3 regions of the Streptomyces sp. NPDC096193 genome follow, and region 3 is predicted to be linked to each of the others. Evidence: riboswitches for the same ligand, from Rfam matches in the RefSeq annotation. Region 3 holds a riboswitch; each other region holds the start of a gene.
What was found. Region 3 has a riboswitch for cobalamin ahead of ABTX78_RS35320 (ribonucleoside-diphosphate reductase subunit alpha). Riboswitches for the same ligand answer to the same signal wherever they lie in the genome.
Positions count from the first base shown of each region.

Region 1: linked by a shared signal. The riboswitch ahead of metE (5-methyltetrahydropteroyltriglutamate--homocysteine S-methyltransferase) and the one ahead of ABTX78_RS35320 (ribonucleoside-diphosphate reductase subunit alpha) in region 3 are both predicted to bind cobalamin.
Region 2: linked by a shared signal. The riboswitch ahead of ABTX78_RS34865 (ABC transporter substrate-binding protein) and the one ahead of ABTX78_RS35320 (ribonucleoside-diphosphate reductase subunit alpha) in region 3 are both predicted to bind cobalamin.

Region 1 covers NZ_JBEOSJ010000001.1:154,458-157,723, reverse strand. Annotated here, with positions in the region: gene metE (5-methyltetrahydropteroyltriglutamate--homocysteine S-methyltransferase) at 1-1,725, opposite strand, end outside; cobalamin riboswitch at 1,879-2,104, opposite strand; partial or broken gene ABTX78_RS00745 (AfsR/SARP family transcriptional regulator) at 2,460-2,827, opposite strand; gene ABTX78_RS00740 (serine hydrolase) at 2,925-3,266, opposite strand, start outside.
Region 2 covers NZ_JBEOSJ010000045.1:15,500-18,765, forward strand. Annotated here, with positions in the region: partial or broken gene ABTX78_RS34855 (ferric reductase-like transmembrane domain-containing protein) at 1-135, opposite strand, end outside; partial or broken gene ABTX78_RS34860 (ABC transporter ATP-binding protein) at 224-835, shown strand; cobalamin riboswitch at 847-1,052, shown strand; gene ABTX78_RS34865 (ABC transporter substrate-binding protein) at 1,279-2,514, shown strand; gene ABTX78_RS34870 (FecCD family ABC transporter permease) at 2,565-3,266, shown strand, end outside.
Region 3 covers NZ_JBEOSJ010000049.1:1,924-5,189, forward strand. Annotated here, with positions in the region: gene ABTX78_RS35320 (ribonucleoside-diphosphate reductase subunit alpha) at 1-1,609, opposite strand, end outside; cobalamin riboswitch at 1,752-1,882, opposite strand; gene ABTX78_RS35325 (YbdD/YjiX family protein) at 2,087-2,293, opposite strand; gene ABTX78_RS35330 (carbon starvation CstA family protein) at 2,290-3,266, opposite strand, start outside.

The sequences.
Region 1 (3,266 bases), on a different contig from region 3:
GGCGAGCATGGTGACGGGTCCCGTGAGCATGCCCTTGACCGGCCGGCTGGTCAGGGACTGGGCGTACGAGGTCCACTGAACCGTCATCGGCTCGGGGCGCGAGATGTCACCCGCGAGGATCGGCGGCCGGACGTATCGCGTGCCGTAGGACTGGACCCAGCCGTGCCGGGTGGCCAGGTAGCCGGTGAGCTGCTCGGCGAAGTACTGCACCATGTCGTTGCGTTCGGGCTCGCCGTGGACCAGGACGTCGATGCCGGTCTTCTCCTGGAAGGCGATCACCTCCTGGATCTCGGCCTTGATCCGCTCCTCGTAGGCAGCCGTGTCGATCCGTCCGCGCCGCAGGTCGGCGCGCGCGGTGCGCAGTTCGGTGGTCTGCGGGAACGAGCCGATCGTGGTAGTGGGCAGCAGGGGCAGGCCGAGGTGGGCACGCTGGGTCGCGGCACGTTCGGCGTACGGCTGCGAGCGGCGACCGTCGGCGTCCGTCACCCCGGCCACCCGGGCACGCACCGCCGGGTCGCGGGTGAGGGCGGAGCCGGCGCGGGAGGTCAGGTCGGCGCGGTTGGCGGCGAGTTCGGCCGCGATGGTGTCGGCCCCCTGACCCAGGCCCCTCGCGAGGGTGACGATCTCGGAGGTCTTCTGCCGGGCGAAGGCGAGCCACCGGTGGATCTGCGGGTCGATGTCGCGCTCCGCGGCACTGTCCAGCGGGACGTGCAGCAGCGAGCAGGAGGAGGCCACGTCGACCCGGTCGGCGAGGCCGAGCAGCGTGCCGAGGATGGACAGCGACTTCTCGAAGTCGTTGATCCAGATGTTGCGACCGTTGACGACGCCCGCGACCAGGCGCTTGCCGGGCAGCCCGCCGACTGCGGCCAGGGCGCCGAGGTCCGCCCCTGCGGCATCGGTGAAGTCGAGTGCCAGGCCGTCCACGGGAGCCTTGGCGAGCACCGGCAGTGCCTCGCCGAGCCGGTCGAAGTACGAGGCCACCAGCAGCTTGGGCCGGTTGGTGAGGGTGCCGAGGTCGCGGTAGGCGCGTTCAGCGGCGTTCAGTTCGGCGGGCGTACGGTCCTGGACCAGCGCGGGCTCGTCCAGCTGCACCCAGTCGGCCCCGGCCGCGCGCAGGTCGGCGAGTACCTCCGCGTACACCGGCAGCAGCCGGTCGAGCAGGGTCAGGGGATCAAAACCGGGCGCCACGCCGGGGGCGGGCTTGGCCAGCAGAAGATAGGTGATCGGGCCGACCAGCACCGGCCGGGCCGTGTGACCGAGGGCCAGTGCCTCCTTCAGTTCGGTGACCTGCTTGGTGGAGTCGGCGGTGAAGACGGTGCCGGGCCCCAGTTCGGGGACGAGATAGTGGTAGTTGGTGTCGAACCACTTGGTCATCTCGAGCGGGGCGATGTCCTGGGTGCCGCGCGCCATGGCGAAGTACCCGGCCAGGGCGTCCGCCTCGACGGCTGCGCGGTGGCGCGAGGGCAGGGCGCCGACCATCACGCTGGTGTCGAGCACGTGGTCGTAGTACGAGAAATCACCGGTCGGGACCTCGTGGATCCCGGCCTCGGCCAGGTGCTGCCAGTTCGAACGACGCAGGTCCCGGGCGGTCTCTTCCAGGGCCGCTGCGGAGACCCGGCCCTTCCAGTAGCCCTCGATGGCTTTCTTCAGTTCACGGTTCGGCCCCTGACGGGGGTATCCGTGAACGGTGGACCGTGCTGCCGCGGCTGCGGGCTTCGCTGTCACTGAACTCTCCTTCGCGAGTTTCCTGTCACCCGGCGAGGGTGAAGGCGAAGGGAGCACAGACCGGACGGAGGAGGTGGTGCGTCGCTGACGCACGTGCCCGCCGGTATGCACGCCGACCCGCCCTCGAGGTCACCGGATATCCGCGCACGATCGGTCGTGCGCGGACAGCGGGCAGGTCTTCGGACTCACGGGCACGCCTGCCGGACATCTCCCGGCGGACACCTACTGGCCGTCGCTTCCCAGGCCCGTACCGGACCCAGTGCGTATGACGGCGGTCGTTCCCGCTCACCGCTGCGGGGCAGTCCCGGATTCCCACCGGGTTCCCTCTTGCGACGCACATACCTGGCAGGCACGGCGAACCAGCTGCACTCGTCAGCCTAGAGCCCCGCGGGCCACACCGACACCACCGCTCGTCATCCGGACGGCGATCCACGGCGTGCGGGCGTACCGATGGAGCCGCCGGGGGCGCTCAGGCCGAGGGCACCGGAGTACCAAGACGCTCGGGTAGCTGAGGGAGCAGGTGAACGGGTCGACGAAAGAGTTCACGCAGTCCGCCGGCTTCCAGTCGGTGCGCGGGTGCAACGGCCCGGACGGAGGGGCTGAACAGCACGCTGGGCAGGATCGCGGCGGCGGGGCACCAGGAGCAGGGCACGTTCAACGACCTTGCCGACGGCCCGCTCGACCGGTCCGGGAGCACGTAGCTCCACCGAGCGGGTCACCACCAGGCCGTCGCTCCCGGCCCTCGCCCGGTCCGCACCGGCGGCGGCATGCAAGAGCAGGGCGGAACTGTCGACCTGATCCTCGGCCAGGGCGAGCCGATATCCGGTCGGTGTGCTCGCCAGGACGCGGCGCCCAGCTGCGCCCGCGCCCTGGACACGAGGACCTGCACCGCCTTTCCCGGCCGCTCCGGCAACTCGGCCGGCCACAGCCCCGCCACGAGCCGCTCGGTGTTGCAGCCCGTACGGAGGTCGCCGGCGAGCAGTGCGAGCAGGCCGCGCAGCCGGGGCGCTGTGACCTCCTGCCCGCGATAGGCGACACGTGGCAGCAGGGTCAGGTCGGTGGTGACCGGTGCAGACTGGCCAACGCCCCCGGCCGACCGGATCCAGCCCGTCCGAAGTGACGGCGGGCCACCAGCGCCCGGTTGGGCCCCTGTTGGGGCCGAGGTGCGGCCGTCGCGGCGTCATGGAACCACCTGGGACCTACCGTCCCCGTACCGTCGCGATCGCCTCCTTCGCCGTCTTCTCGACCAGCGCGATCCCGGACTCCATCGACGCATGGCCGTCGGAGAGCACGGCGATCAGATATCTGCGTCCGTCGATGGTCACGCGTCCCACGCTGTTGATGTCCCACAAGCCGGTCTTGGTGCGCTGGAGCCAGCCGTTCTTCAGAGCCCAGCCGGAGCCTGCCGCGGCCGACACGCCCCAGTCCTGTTCCGCCTCTGTCCGGTTCATCAGCCTCTGGATGTACGCACGAGAGGGCTGGCTCAGCTCCGGGGGCGTACCGGAGGAAGGCGTCGCCGAGTCCACCGAGAACGCCGCCCG
Region 2 (3,266 bases), on a different contig from region 3:
GACCGCGACCGCCGAGGTCGCGTCGGGCAGCGGTGCCCGCAGGCCGGCACGCAGGACGACGCGGTTGGCCGGACTCCTGTCGCGGGCGGGCGGCGCCGTGGTGTCGTCGTCCCCCGGCGTCGTCCCTGACAGCATCCTGGGCCTTCCGGGGCACGGGATATTGATGGGCGGTGCGCGCGTGTGGTCGGAGGAACCAGTGTGACCGAGGTGGCCCGGTGATACCGAGGGCACCGACGCGTGGACCTGCCCGTACGCCGGCTCACCAGGACGGTGGCGGCGGTCGTCCAGGAATCGGGCGCAGGCTTCGACCTCTCCGTACGCGAGGTCGTCGCCATGGGCCGCACCCCCACACACACAAACAGCTGCTCGACGGCAACACCCCCGAGGACGCCGACCTGATCGAGTCGGCCCTCGACGCGGTCGATGCCACCGGCCTGGCCCACCGCCCCTTCGACCGGCTCTCCGGCGCGGAACGCCAACGCGTCCTCATCGCCCGTGCCCTCGCCCAGCAGCCGTCCCTCCTCGTCCTGGACGAACCGACCAACCACCTTGACGTCCGCCACCAGTTGAACGTCCTCGGCACCCTGCGTCAGCTGCCCGCGACCGTCGTGGTAGCCCTGCACGACCTCAACCTCGCCGCGTACTACTGCGACCGCCTGTACGTGCAGAGCGACGCCAAGGGCACCGCCTCGGGCCCGCCCGCCGACATCCTCACGCCCGAACTGCTCGCCGAGGTTGCGGCGTCACGAGCGAGGTCTCCATCCATCCGCGCACGGGCGCACCGCAGGTGACCTTCCTCCCCAGGGAGTGCCGCACCCCCACCTCGTGTGGCTGAACGCACAGAGGAGGGTCTGGCCGGGCGACGGCTCCTTCTGCGATGCTTCCGTCCGACAAGCGACGGCGGAACGAGGAAGCCGGTGAGATTCCGGCACGGTACCGCCACTGTGTAGGGGGAGCGACTCCACCCATGGCCACCGCCCCGTGCGGGGTGGGAAGGCCGGAGAAGCCGTGATCCCGAGTCAGGAGACTCACGCCGTCGCACCTCGATGTACGGGGCGGATTTCCCCAGGAGAGGCGGTGGCACTCGTGTGCCTGCGTATGTGCGGGGTCGGCCTGGCGCCGCCCTTGGCCCGTCCGGGCCTTCCTGTCCGGCTTGACGCAGGGGTTCGTTCCCCCAGGTCCTGACGGTCTCCTCCCTCAGCGGTTCCTTCCCCGTACGCCGCATCCGCGCGCCGGAACGCCGGTACGCGCTGCCCACGCACGCCACCAGGAGTCACCTTGTCCGTACGATCCGTCATGCCCGGGCGCCGTCAGGCCGCCGCGGCGGCCTTCCTCGCCGTCGCCCTCACACTCACCGCATGCGGTGGCGACGCCGGCACGACCACCAACACCCAGGCCCAGGCTCAGGGTGAGGGCTGCATCGCGGGCTTCGACCCGGCCAAGGACTACTTCCCGGTCAAGTCGACGGTGAAGCACGCCGAGAACTTCACGCTGCGGTACGAGAAGAGCTATCAGGTCCTCACCGTCAAGGAGCCCTTCCCCAAGGGCAAGCCCGAGTCGTACGTGCTGGTCAAGTGCGGTGCGCCGAAGCCGAAGCTGACGGGTGATCTGGCGTCCGCGCAGCAGGTCACCGTACCCGTCAAGAGCCTGTACTCCGCCTCGACGACCCACCTGCCGCTGCTGACCGAGACCGGCACCCTGGACGTGCTGACCGGTGTCGCGAGCGCCACGGCCATCTCGTCCGCCGAGGTGCTCGAGCGGGTGAAGGCGGGCAAGGTCACCGAGTACGCCAAGGACCACACCCTCGACGCCGAGGCGGTCATCGGCGCCAAGCCGGACGTACTCATGACCCAGGGCACCGACGACCCGCAGTACCCGAAGCTGCGTCAGGCGGGCGTCGCCGTGGTCGCCAACGCCGAGTGGCTGGAGGCCAGTCCGCTCGGGCGCGCCGAGTGGGTCAAGGCAATGGCCGCGCTCACCGGGGCGGAGAAGCGTGCCGGCGAGGTGTTCGAAGCCATCGAGGGCGACTACCGCAAGGTCGCCGAGAAGGGCGCGCAGGCGGCCAAGGCGGGCAAGCCCGTCGAGGTCCTGCCCGGCACGATGTACCAGGGCACGTGGTCCATGCCCGCCGGCGGAAGCTACGCCGCCCAGCTGATCAAGGACGCGGGCGGCACCTTCCCGTGGGCCGGCGAGGTGGGCACCGGTGGCCTCCAGCTGAACTTCGAGGCCGTGTACGCCAAGGGCGGCCAGGCCCTGATCTGGATCGCCGACCAGCAGTGGAAGTCCACCGCCGACGCCGTGAAGGCCGACAGCCGGTACGGGCAGTTGAAGGCCGTCTCCGGCGGAGCGGTGTGGACGAACCAGAAGGCGCTCGGTCCCGGCGGCGGCAACGACTACTTCGAGCGCGGCGTGCTGCGCCCGGACCTGGTCCTGGCAGACCTGTTCGCGCTGATGCACCCAGAGCAGGCGAAGTGGCACACCTTCACCTTCTACCAGCCGGTGCCCACGGCGTGACGACTCATCAGGCAAACACGTCGGCCCCGGTAGTCGACACCCCGCGGCCCGTGCGGCGGCGCCTCGTCGTCGTCCTCGCCCTGGCGGCCGGGACCGCCGTGCTGTTCGTCCTCGCCCTCGCGACCGGTTCCCATCCGGTGCCGGTCGCGGAGGTGGTGCGGGTCCTGTTCGGCGGCGCCGCCGAGGATCCGCGCTGGACGGTGATCGTCGAGCAGGTCCGGCTGCCGCGTGCGCTGACCGCCGCCGCCGTCGGCGCCGCGCTCGCGGTGGCCGGCGTACAGATGCAGACCCTGTTCCGCAACGCGCTGGCCGACCCGTTCTCCCTGGGCGTGAGTTCGGGCGCCAGCATGGGTGTCGCCGCCGTGGTCGTCGGCACGGGCGGGGTGGCCGGGAGCTTCACCGGAGACCTGGCCGGGCTGGGACGGGTGGGCATCGTGCTGGCCGCCTCGCTCGGCGCCGCCGCCGTACTCGCCCTCGTCCTCCTCCTGTCGCGATGGGTGCGGTCGGCCGTCACCCTCCTCGTCATCGGCGTCATGATCGGCTCGGCGGCCACCGCCGTGGTCGGCGTGATGCTCGTCTACGCCCGGCCCGAACGCGCCCAGCAGTTCGTCATGTGGGGCATGGGCAGCTTCGGCGCCACCACCTGGCCCGACCTCCAGGTCATGCTGCCCGTCATCGGCGCCGGACTGCTGACCGCCCTGCTGACCGCCAAACGCCTCAACGCCCTGCTGCTCGGGGAGGACTACGCCCGC
Region 3 (3,266 bases):
ACAGGGCGCGGGCGGCGGGGGAGTCGAACGGCAGCCGCAGCTTGAAGAAGACGTCCTGCAGACCCATCGCGCCGAGGCCCACCGGACGCCACTTGGCGTTGGAGCGGCCCGCCTGCTCGGTCGGGTAGAAGTTGATGTCGACGACGCGGTCGAGGAAGGTGACGGCGGTCCGGACGGCCTCGTCCAGGCGCTCCCAGTCGATCCCCTCGCCGGCGCCGTCCGCCGTCACGAACGCGCCGAGGTTCACCGAGCCGAGGTTGCAGACGGCCGTCTCACCGTCGTCCGTCACCTCCAGGATCTCGGTGCACAGGTTCGACGAGTGCACGGTGTGGCCGGGCTCGGCGGTCTGGTTGGCCGTGCGGTTGGAGGAGTCCTTGAAGGTCATCCAGCCGTTGCCGGTCTGCGCGAGCGTGCGCATCATCCGGCCGTACAGCTCACGCGCCGGCATGGTCTTGCGGGCCAGACCCTTCGCCTCGGCGTCGCGGTACGCCGCGTCGAACGCGTCGCCCCACAGGTCGACGAGCTCGGGCACGTCGGCCGGCGAGAAGAGCGACCAGGAGGCGTCGGCGTCGACACGGCGCATGAACTCGTCGGGAATCCAGTGCGCGAGGTTCAGATTGTGCGTACGCCGGGCGTCCTCGCCGGTGTTGTCGCGCAGCTCCAGGAACTCCTCGATGTCCGCGTGCCAGGTCTCCAGGTAGACGGCGGCCGCGCCCTTGCGGCGTCCGCCCTGGTTCACCGCCGCGACCGAGGCGTCGAGGGTCTTCAGGAACGGCACGATGCCGTTGGAGTGGCCGTTGGTGCCCCGGATCAGGGAACCGCGGGCGCGGATGCGGGAGTACGACAGTCCGATGCCGCCGGCGTGCTTGGAGAGCCGGGCGACCTGGTGGTACCGGTCGTAGATCGAGTCCAGCTCGTCCGCCGGCGAGTCCAGCAGATAGCAGGAGGACATCTGCGGGTGGCGGGTGCCGGAGTTGAACAGCGTGGGGGAGGAGGGGAGGTAGTCGAGGCGGCTCATCAGGCCGTAGAGGTCCGCCACCTCGTCCAGCGCGCGGACGCTGTCGTCCTCGGCGAGGCCGCAGGCGACCCGCAGCATGAAGTGCTGGGGCGTCTCGATCACCTGACGGGTGATCGGGTGCCGGAGCAGATAGCGGCTGTAGAGGGTGCGCAGACCGAAGTAGCCGAAACGGTCGTCCGCCTCGGTGTCGATCAGGGCGTCCAGGCGGTCCGTGTGCAGCGTGACGAACGCGGCGGTCCGGTCGGCGATCAGCCCCTGGGTGTGCCCGACAGCGACGGAGGCGGAGAAGGACACCGCGCCCTGGCCCGACGCCTCTTCGGCGATCGTCCGCGTCAACAGACGGGCGGCGAGCCGGGAGTAGGCGGGGTCCTCGGAGATCAGACCCGCGGCGGCGTCGGTGGCGAGGCCACGGAGCTCGGCCGTGTCCGAACCGGCGTGCCGGCCCCGCAGCGCGGCGGCGGCGACGCGGCCGGGGTCGGTGTCGGGCAGATCGGCGGTGAGGTCGGTCAGGATCCGCAGCAGTGCGGTCCCGGGGCCGTCCTCCAGCTGCTCGGAGATGCCTGCTGCCGGATCGGCTGGCGCGATGGTCACGTGGTGCTCTCCCTCGCTCGGCTCTGGGCCGTCGGGGGGAGGCGGGGCCGCCGGGCAGTACACGCCCAGGGCAGGGCAGCACTCCGTACGGCGTCCACCGGCCCAACCGCGAGGCCCGGACGTCTCGGCACCCGGATCGGTCGAACCGGGCGCACCGTCGGCAGGTCTTCGGACTCTCGGGTACGACAAAGCGCACCACATCACACCGTTGCGGGACAGTTCCGGATTCGCACCGGATTCCCCTGCGGCGACAGCGAGGTCGAGCATACATGTGGGGGCCGCCAGTTGCCGCACCCCCCACATGTTGTGTCGGGCGCCGCGCGGGAGTTGCGGCATAGCGCCGGTGATCCCGGCCCGGTGCGGCCCTTGGGGCGCCCCGGCGCGGGCCCGGTCGGGGCCCGTGGTCGCACGGTTTCACGGCGAAGGGCCGCCGCGTTCCGGGGGGAACGCGGCGGCCCTTCGGGGTCCTTCAGTCGTTCAGCAGCAGCGGAAGCCCTCGCGCGGATCGGCTTCGCGTGCGTCCGTACGGCTGCGCTCGAAAGCGCGGCGGCTCATCACGTCGGCGTCCGGGTCGCAGCCGCGGGTGTGGGCGACGTACCGGTCGTAGGCCGATTCGCCGGTGAACTCCCGGACGTACCACCGGATCCGGCCGAAGACGTGGCGGGCCCTCGACGTGGTGCTCATGCCGAACCGCTCCCTGCGGGAACGTTCTCCTCCGCGGCTGCCATCTCGGCCTTCTCCTCCTTGGTGGGGATCAGTCCGGCCGGTGCGACGATCTTCGACTCGGTGTACGGAACCTCGGACAACTTCACGCTCTCCGGCCGGCGGATGGCGTTGTAGCAGACCCGTCCCGCGTCCGCGATGACGACGATGATGAGGATCGCGAACAGGGCCGAGAGCACCCCGTCCACCGTGGAGTTGGTCACCACGGTCTGCATGTCGTCCATGGTCTTGGCGGGAGGCAGCACCTTGCCGTCGTCGATGGCCGACTGGTAGACGTCCCGCTGGGTGAAGAAGCCCACCCGCGGGTCGCCGGAGAAGACCTTCTGCCAGCTCGCGGTGAGTGTGACAGCGGCGTCCCAGGCGAGCGGTACGGCGGTCACCCAGGCCCACTTGAGCCGTCCGGACTTCACCAGCAACGTGGTGCAGACGGCGAGTGCCACGGCGGCCAGCAGCTGGTTGGCGATTCCGAACAGCGGGAAGAGCTGGTTGATGCCGCCCAGCGGGTCGTGCACGCCGACCCAGAGGAAGTAGCCCCAGGCGCCGACGACGATCGCGCTGGCGACCCAGACGCCCGGCCGCCAGCTGACCTGGCGGAACGGCTTGTAGACGTTGCCGAGCATGTCCTGGAGCATAAAGCGCCCGACCCGGGTGCCGGCGTCCACCGTGGTGAGGATGAACAGCGCCTCGAACATGATGGCGAAGTGGTACCAGAAGGCCTTCATCCCGGCGCCGCCCACGACGGACGAGAAGATGTCCGACATACCGAGAGCGAACGTCGGAGCGCCGCCGGTCCGCGACAGCAGAGTGGCCTCCTCGACGTCCTTCGCCGCCTGCGCCAGTTGGTCGGGCGTGATGGAGAAGCCGAGATTGGCGACGGCCTGGGACGCGGTCTCGACCGTGGGTCCGATGACACCGGCCGGCGAGTTGACCGCGA